Regions from separate parts of the Micromonospora chersina genome, predicted to be linked through region 2. Evidence: predicted binding sites of a transcription regulator. Region 2 holds the regulator's gene; the other holds the start of a gene.
What was found. Region 2 encodes HrcA, which represses chaperone genes, less so after heat shock. Its sites were predicted from a motif close to GGTTNGCACNCTCNNNNNGAGNGTGCNAACC; they were not measured.

Region 1 (4,408 bases), 580 kb from region 2:
CGGCGACCAGGTGCGCGCGCACCACCGCCGCATCGGGGTCGTACAGGAAGCGGCGGGGCCGGCCCACCGGAGCCTCGGCGTCGCCGCCGCCGGTCAGCACGTGCGCGGTGTCTCCCCGGAGCACGGTGGCCCGGCGGGCCATCTCGGCCAGCGCGCCGCACCACAGCGCCGCCTCGACCAGGTCGCCGTCGACGCTCACCCACTCCGCCTCGGCGCCCGCCGGGATCAGCGCGTGGTCCAACCCCGGCGCCACCTTCACCACCGTGTGCGGCACCCGCTCGGCCAGGCCGGTGACGAAGTCCCAGGGCGGCGAGTAGGCGTTCGGGTCGAAGATCCGCCGGCCGGTGCCGGCCTTCCGCCGGGCCGGGTCACAGAAGACCCCGTCGACCCGGGTCACGTCGAACGCCGTCGCGTCCCCGCACTCCACCGTGAACAGGTCGGCCAGCCCGGCGGCCTCGGCGTTCGCGGCCGCCATGGCGGCGGTCAGCGGGTCGGCCTCCACGCCGTACACCCGGATGCCGGCGCGGGCCGCCGCGAGCGCGTCTGCCCCGAGGCCGCAACCCAGGTCGGCGAGGGTGGCGACGCCCGCGGCGCGCAGGCGTTCCGCCCGGCGCCGCGCGACGACCCCCCGGGTGGCCTGCTCCAGGCCCGCCCGCGTGAGGAACATGCCGCTCGCCGCCGGGCCGAACTTGCCGGCCGCGCGGCGGCGCAGCTCCGCCTGGGTCAGCGCCGCCGCCGCGAGCCCCGCCGGCACTCCGGCGGAGCGGAGCGCGGCCGCCGCCGTCAGCGGGTCGCCGCCGGCCACCCGGGCCGCCGCGTCGAGCGCGGCCGACCCCTCGGGGGTACGCAGGGCAGCGAACTGTTCCAGGTCCACCGGTGCATTCTCCCGGCCGCGCCGGTCGGCCCGGACGGTGGTGTCAGCGGAAGGTGGGGGTGGCGACGACGAAGGCGCGCCAGCTCGCCGGGTCGAAGGTGAGCACCGGGCCGCTCGGGTCCTTGCTGTCCCGGACGGCGACCACGCCCGGCAGGTTGTCGGCGACCTCGACGCACGCGCCGCCGTTGGCGTTGCTGCGTGACGCCTTGCGCCAGGCGGCGCGGCTCAGGTCCATGTCGTCACCACTTCCTCGATCAGCCAGCATCGCCCGCGCATACGCTTCGGTCTGGAGCAGGCCGGGAATCGCGGTAGGGCCGTACCAGCGGAGGGAGGTGGCCTCGCGCTCGATCTCCTCCCAGGGACGGAACCAGTCGGGCGCGGCGTGGAACCGGATCAGCTGCAGCATGGTGGCGAAGAGGCCGCCGGTGTCGAGCACCCCGTCGACGCGGGCCAGGTAGTCGGGCCGGACCGGGCGGTCGCCGGTCTCCACCGCGCTCACCTGCGACGACGAATAGTTCACCAGCTTGCCCAGCTCCTCCTGGCTGAGCCCGCGCGCCTGCCGCGCCCGCCGGAGCTGCTCGCGCAGGAACGTCAACGTCGGCACCTGGGTCATCCGGCCCTCCCTCCTCGACGGCTACGGCCCCGAACGGTAGGGATCCGGTCACGGTGCGTCGAGACGTTCCGGGCATGTTGCGGTGACGTGTGGCGGAACTGTGGCGACACGGGGAGGCGGCGCGCTGGCACTCTCCTTGACGGAGTGCTAGCCGAGGAATAACCTGCGATTAGCACTCTCACCCTGAGGGTGCCAACGCCCGGGCCCTGGTGTCCGGGGGTTGAACGCCAGGCGGACCGGCACCCGCGACGACGGCCCCGCCCGGTGGCATGTGGCAGATTGACGCCGGTCGGCGCGCCGACCGGCAACGACACCAAGTACCCCAGGAGGGTATGCCCGTGACTACCGCGACCAAGGTTGCGATCAAGCCGCTCGAGGACCGCATCGTGGTCCAGGCGAACGAGGCCGAGACCACCACCGCCTCGGGCATCGTGATCCCCGACACCGCCAAGGAGAAGCCGCAGGAGGGCACCGTCCTCGCTGTCGGCCCGGGCCGGATCGACGACAAGGGCAACCGCGTGCCGATCGACGTCAAGGTCGGCGACACCGTCCTCTACTCGAAGTACGGCGGCACCGAGGTCAAGTACGCCGGCGAGGAGTACCTGGTGCTCTCCGCCCGCGACGTCCTCGCGGTCATCGAGAAGTAAGCAACCGATCAGTGTCGTTGCCCCGGTCCGGCTCGCCGGGCCGGGGCAACGTCGCTTCGAAGGGATACAGATGGCGAAGATCCTGAGCTTCTCGGACGACGCCCGGCACCTGCTGGAGCACGGTGTCAACGCCCTCGCGGACGCGGTCAAGGTCACTCTCGGCCCGCGCGGGCGCAACGTCGTCCTGGACAAGAAGTTTGGTGCGCCCACGATCACCAACGACGGCGTGACGATCGCCAAGGAGATCGAGCTCACCAACCCGTACGAGAACCTCGGCGCGCAGCTGGTCAAGGAGGTGGCGACCAAGACCAACGACGTCGCCGGCGACGGGACCACCACCGCGACCGTGCTGGCCCAGGCCATGGTCCGCGAGGGCCTGCGCAACGTGGCGGCCGGGGCCAACCCGACCGGCCTCAAGCGGGGCATCGACGCGGCGGCCGCCAAGGTCTCCGAGGCGCTGCTCGGCCGGGCCGTCGAGGTGGCCGACAAGGAGTCGATCGCGCACGTCGCGACGATCTCCGCGCAGGACGCCACCATCGGCGAGCTGATCGCCGAGGCCATGGAGCGGGTCGGCCGCGACGGTGTCATCACCGTCGAGGAGGGCTCCGCCCTCACCACCGAGCTGGAGGTGACCGAGGGTCTCCAGTTCGACAAGGGCTTCATCTCGCCGAACTTCGTCACCGACGTGGAGGCGCAGGAGGCGGTCCTGGAGGACCCGTACATCCTGATCACCACGCAGAAGATCTCGGCGATCGAGGAGCTGCTGCCGCTGCTGGAGAAGGTCCTCCAGAACAACAAGCCGCTGCTCATCATCGCCGAGGACGTCGAGGGCCAGGCCCTGTCCACGCTGGTGGTCAACGCGATCCGCAAGACCATCAAGGTCTGCGCCGTGAAGGCCCCCGGCTTCGGCGACCGCCGCAAGGCGATGCTCCAGGACATGGCGATCCTGACCGGCGCCGAGCTGGTCGCCCCGGAGCTGGGCTACAAGCTCGACCAGGTCGGCCTGGAGGTGCTCGGCACCGCCCGTCGCGTCGTGGTCGACAAGGAGAACACCACCGTCGTCGACGGCGGCGGCCAGTCCGCCGAGGTCGCCGACCGGGTCGCCCAGATCCGCAAGGAGATCGAGGCCTCGGACTCCGAGTGGGACCGGGAGAAGCTGGCCGAGCGGCTGGCGAAGCTCTCCGGTGGCATCGCGGTGATCAAGGCCGGCGCGGCCACCGAGGTCGAGATGAAGGAGCGCAAGCACCGCATCGAGGACGCCATCTCGGCGACCAAGGCCGCGGTCGAGGAGGGCACGGTCCCGGGTGGCGGCGCCGCCCTGGCCCAGATCCTGCCGGTGCTCGACGACGACCTGGGCTTCACCGGTGACGAGAAGGTCGGCGTCTCGATCGTGCGCAAGGCGCTCGTCGAGCCGCTGCGCTGGATCGCCCAGAACGCCGGCCACGACGGCTACGTGGTGGTGCAGAAGGTCGCCGGCCAGGAGTGGGGCAACGGCCTCAACGCCGCCAACGGCGAGTACGTCGACCTGGTCCGGTCCGGCATCCTCGACCCGGTGAAGGTGACCCGCAACGCGGTCTCCAACGCGGCGTCGATCGCCGGCCTGCTGCTCACCACCGAGAGCCTCGTGGTGGAGAAGCCGGAGAAGGCCGAGCCGGCCGCCGCCGGTCACGGCCACGGTCACGGGCACGGCCACCAGCACGGCCCGGGCTTCTGATCCCGCGCCGTACGGCCTGACGTCAGGGCACACCGCCACCACGGGGTGTGCCCTGACCCGTATCTGCTTACGGAACGCTGACGGGGTTGGCGACCGCCCGCTCCGAGCGACGACACTTGTCGCCGTGAGCAGCATGTCGCGCGGTCGAGCCGCGCTGGCCGGGGTCACCGCCGCGGCCGTCGCGATCGGCGTGGCCGAACCGGTGGCCGTCTTCACCGGCCCCCGCTCCGCGCCGCTGATCGCGGTCGGCGGGCTGGTGGTCGACGCGGTGCCCGAGCCGCTCAAGCAGTTCGCCATCGCGGTCTTCGGCACGTACGACAAGGTCGCCCTGCTGGTCGGCACGTCGGTGCTGCTGGCGGCGATCGCGGCGCTGCTCGGCGTGCTGGCCGCCCGCCGGCTGTGGCTCGGCCTGGCCGGCATCGCCGCGTTCGGCGCCCTCGGGGTGGCCGCCGCGCTGACCCGGGCCGGCGCGGACGCCTACGACGCGCTGCCCTCCCTGGTCGGCGGCGGGCTGGGGGCGGTCACCCTCTGGGCCTTCGTGGCGGGCCCGTTGGCCAGTG
Region 2 (4,408 bases):
GGCGGCGGCGCGAGCCGCGAGACGTACGCCGACACCGTGCTGGCCGAGCTGGCCCTCGCCGGCCGGGTGCTGGGCGACACCCCGCCGCCCCGGGTGGACACCGTCTTCGTGGGCGGCGGCACGCCCACGCTGCTCCCCGCCGACGACCTGGCCCGGATCCTCGACGGCATCGACCGCACCTGGGGACTGGCCGCCGGCGCCGAGGTGACCACGGAGGCCAACCCCGAGACGGTCACCCCGGAGTCGCTCAGGACGCTGCGGGCCGCCGGCTACACGCGGATCTCGCTGGGCATGCAGTCCGCGGCGCCCGGGGTGCTGGCGATCCTCGACCGGCAGCACAGCGCCGGCCGGGCCACCGCCGCCGCGCTGGAGGCCCGCGACGCCGGCTTCGACCACGTGAACCTGGACCTGATCTACGGCACGCCGGGGGAGAGCGCCGAGGACTTCGCCGCCTCCCTGGACCAGGTGGTGGCGGCGGGGGTGGACCACGTCAGCGCGTACGCCCTCATCGTGGAGGACGGCACGCGGCTTGCCGCCCGGATGCGGCGCGGCGAGCTGCCGTACCCCAGTGACGACGTGGCGGCGGACCGCTACCTGGCCGCTGAGGCCGCCCTCGGCGCGGCCGGCTTCTCCTGGTACGAGGTCTCCAACTGGGCGCGCTCCGAGGCGGCCCGGTGCCGGCACAACCTGCTCTACTGGACGGGCGCCGACTGGTGGGGCCTCGGCCCGGGGGCGCACAGCCACGTCGGCGGGGTGCGCTGGTGGAACGTCAAGCACCCGACGGCGTACGCCCAGCGGCTGGCCGCCGGGGAGTCGCCCGGCCTGGCCCGGGAGGTGCTCACGCCGGACGAGGCGCACATGGAGGACGTGATGCTGCGGCTGCGGCTCGCCACCGGGCTGCCGCTGTCCGGGCTCGACGAGGCGGGTCGGGCGGGCGCCGAGCGGGCCCGGGCCGACGGCCTGCTGGATGCCGAGGCGTACGCCGCCGGCCGGGCGGTGCTCACCCTGCGCGGCCGGCTGCTCGCCGACGCGGTCGTGCGCGACCTGCTGCCCTGATCGCCTGACGCGCCGGGTCCCGGCCGGCCCGTGGGCCGGCCGGGTCGGTCACTTCACGAACGTGTAGGTCATCGGGTAGCGGTAGAGGACGCCCTCGGTGGCCTTCACGCCGCCGATGATGCCGAAGATGATCGGGATCAGGGCGACGATGATCGGGATGAAGAACAGCAGGCCGCAGGTGACCACGGCCAGCACGAAGCTGATCAGCGTCGCGATGACCCAGGTGATCTGGAAGTTCAGCGCGGCGACCGCGTGCGCGCGCACGGTGGGGGACTGCTGGCCCTTGGCGGAGAACGCGATGAGCGGCGCCACCCAGCCGAGCAGGCTGCCGCCGACCACGACACCCACCGGGCCGCCGAAGTGCGCGATGAGCGACCAGGTCTTGTCGTCGTTGTTGGCGTAGCCGGCGGGCGCACCGTACGCGCCGCCGCCCGGGTAGCCGGCGCCCGGCGCGCCGTAGCCGCCCGGCGGGGGGTAGCCACCCGGCGGAGGGTAGCCGCCCGGGGGCGGGTAACCGCCCGACGGCGGCTGGCCGCCGGGAGGCGGCGGATAGCCACCGGGCGGGGGATAGCCGCCCGGCGCCGGTGCCCCGGACAGTGGTGCGGTGGGGGGCTCGTCCGCCGACGACGAGCCGTACGGTGCCGACGGCGGGGTCGCCTCCGGCGGCGGGGCGCCGGAGTCCCCCGCTCCGGGAGGGCGAGGAGGTTCAGTCATGGCCGTCACGGTAGGTCCCGGTGGCAAGGGCGCACCAGAGCGGGATCGCCCGGGATGTCCGGCTGTTCGGCCCTGGCGGGCCGGATGTGCGGCGGGCCGCACCGGAGGTGCGTCGCTGATCATCGCGTCGGCGGGCACGCCGACGTAGACTGGCACTCGCTACAGTCGAGTGCCAGACGCCCGGCGGACGCCCCGCGCCGGTGCGACGAGGTGCGTCAGGAGGTGGGGAGATGGGTCTCGACGACCGCAAGCTCGCCGTGCTGCGCGCGATCGTCGAGGACTACGTCGCCACGCAGGAGCCGGTCGGCAGCAAGGCCCTGGTCGAGCGCCACCAGCTGGGCGTCTCCCCGGCGACCGTGCGCAACGACATGGCGGTGCTGGAGGAGGAGGGCTACATCCGGCAGCCGCACACCAGTGCCGGCCGGGTGCCCACCGACCGCGGCTACCGGCTGTTCGTCGACCGGCTCTCCCGGGTCAAGCCGCTCAGCCCGGCCGAGCGCCGGGCCATCGAGCGCTTCCTGGTCGGCGCGGTCGACCTCGACGACGTGGTGCACCGCACCGTCCGGCTGCTGGCACAGCTCACCCGACAGGTCGCCGTGGTGCAGTACCCGAGCCTCGCCCGCTCCAAGGTGCGCCACCTGGAGCTGGTGCCGATCTCCACCACCCGGCTGATGGTCGTCATGATCGCCGACACCGGCCGGGTCGAGCAGCGGCTGGTCGAGATGCCCGGGCCGGTCCCGGCCGAGGACGTGACCGACCTGCGCCGCCTGGTCAACGAGAAGCTCGTCGGCAGTCGGCTGTCCGACACCCCGCCGCTGGTGCAGGCCCTGGTCGACGAGTCCACGCCGCAGCTGCGCCCGGCCATGGCCACGCTCTCCACCGTGCTGCTGGAGACCCTGGTCGAACGGCACGAGGAGCGCATCGCCCTGGCCGGCACGGCCAACCTCACCCGGGGCGGCCTGCTCGACTTCCAGGGCTCGCTGCGGCCGATCCTCGAGGCGCTCGAGGAGGAGGTCGTGCTGCTCAAGCTGATCGGGGAGGCCGAGCCGAGCACCACCCGGGTGCTCATCGGCGACGAGAACGAGATCGACAACCTGCGCGCCGCCTCGGTGGTCAGCACCGGCTACGGCCCGGGTGCCACCATCGTGGGTGGTCTCGGCGTGCTCGGCCCGACCCGGATGGACTACCCCGGCACCATCGCCACGGTGAGGGCCGTGGCACGCTACGTGGGCGAACTGCTGGCCCAGAACTGACCAGTCAGGGCCGACGGCCGGCTCCGGCCGACGACCGGCGCAACGCGAGACGAAACATGAGGACACCGAACGCAGTGGCCAGGGACTACTACGGCATTCTCGGCGTGAGCCGGGACGCCTCCGACGACGAGATCAAGCGCGCCTACCGCAAGCTGGCGCGGCAGTTCCACCCGGACGTCAATCCGGACCCGGAGGCACAGGAGAAGTTCAAGGACATCAACGCCGCGTACGAGGTCCTCTCGGACGATCGGAAACGGCAGATCGTCGACCTGGGCGGCGACCCGCTCGCCCCGGGCGGCGGGGGCGCGGGTCCGGGTGGTCCGGGCGGCGCCGGCCCGTTCGTCGGCTTCCAGGACATCATGGACGCGTTCTTCGGCGGCGCCGCGGGCGGCGCTCGTGGCCCTCGGCCGCGTACCCGGCCGGGCGCCGACGCGATCCTGCGGCTGGAGCTGGACCTGAACGAGACGGCGTTCGGCGTCGAGGCGCCGATCACCGTCGACACCGCGGTGCTCTGCACCACCTGCGCCGGCGCCGGCACCGCGGCCGGCACCCACCTGGCCACCTGTGAGGCGTGCGGCGGTCGCGGCGAGGTGCAGTCGGTGCAGCGGACCTTCCTCGGCCAGGTGGTCTCCGCCCGGCCGTGCACCGTCTGCCAGGGCTACGGCACCACCATCCCGCACCCCTGCCCCACCTGCGCGGGCGACGGCCGGGTGCGCACCCGCCGGTCGCTCACCGTCAAGATCCCGGCGGGCGTCGAGGACGGCATGCGGATCCGGCTGGCCCAGCAGGGCGAGGTGGGCCCGGGCGGCGGCACCGCCGGCGACCTCTACGTGGAGATCCACGAGCGGCCGCACGACGTCTACTCCCGCAAGGGCGACGACCTGCACTGCCGGGTCACCGTGCCGATGACCGCCGCCGCGCTCGGCACCCGGCTGACCATCAAGACGCTGGACAGCGAGGAGACCGTCGACGTCAAGCCGGGCACCCAGCCGGGCAGCACGCTGCGGCTGCGGGCCCGCGGCGTGCCGCACCTGCGCGGCACCGGCCGGGGCGACCTCTACGTCCACCTCGACGTGCGGACCCCGACGAAGCTCGACGCCGACCAGGAGCGGATGCTGCGCGATTTCGCCAAGACCCGGGGCGAGGAGGTCGCCGAGCTGAGCAAGCAGGGCGGCTTCTTCTCCCGGATGCGCGACGCCTTCAACGGGCACGCCTGAGGTGTCGGCGCCGCTGTTCCTGGTCGAGGCGCTGCCCACCGGTGACACGCTGACGCTGGACGGCCCGGAGGGGCACCACGCGGCCACCGTGCAGCGGCTGCGCGTCGGCGAGGAACTGCTGCTCGCCGACGGGCGGGGCGGCACGGCCACCGCCGTGGTCAGCGCGGT

Region 1: the regulator HrcA is predicted to act here: its motif matches at 1,655-1,685, upstream of groES (co-chaperone GroES).

What each region holds. Positions count from the first base shown of each region.
Region 1 covers NZ_FMIB01000002.1:5,130,450-5,134,857, forward strand. The annotation lists gene GA0070603_RS23950 (THUMP-like domain-containing protein) at 1-874, opposite strand, end outside; gene GA0070603_RS32725 (DUF397 domain-containing protein) at 918-1,109, opposite strand; partial or broken gene GA0070603_RS32730 (helix-turn-helix domain-containing protein) at 1,113-1,487, opposite strand; gene groES (co-chaperone GroES) at 1,820-2,134, shown strand; gene groL (chaperonin GroEL) at 2,205-3,848, shown strand; gene GA0070603_RS23970 (molybdopterin-dependent oxidoreductase) at 3,973-4,408, shown strand, end outside.
Region 2 covers NZ_FMIB01000002.1:5,714,392-5,718,799, forward strand. The annotation lists gene hemW (radical SAM family heme chaperone HemW) at 1-1,056, shown strand, start outside; gene GA0070603_RS32430 (DUF4870 domain-containing protein) at 1,105-1,770, opposite strand; gene hrcA (heat-inducible transcriptional repressor HrcA) at 2,001-3,023, shown strand; gene dnaJ (molecular chaperone DnaJ) at 3,098-4,240, shown strand; gene GA0070603_RS26670 (16S rRNA (uracil(1498)-N(3))-methyltransferase) at 4,242-4,408, shown strand, end outside.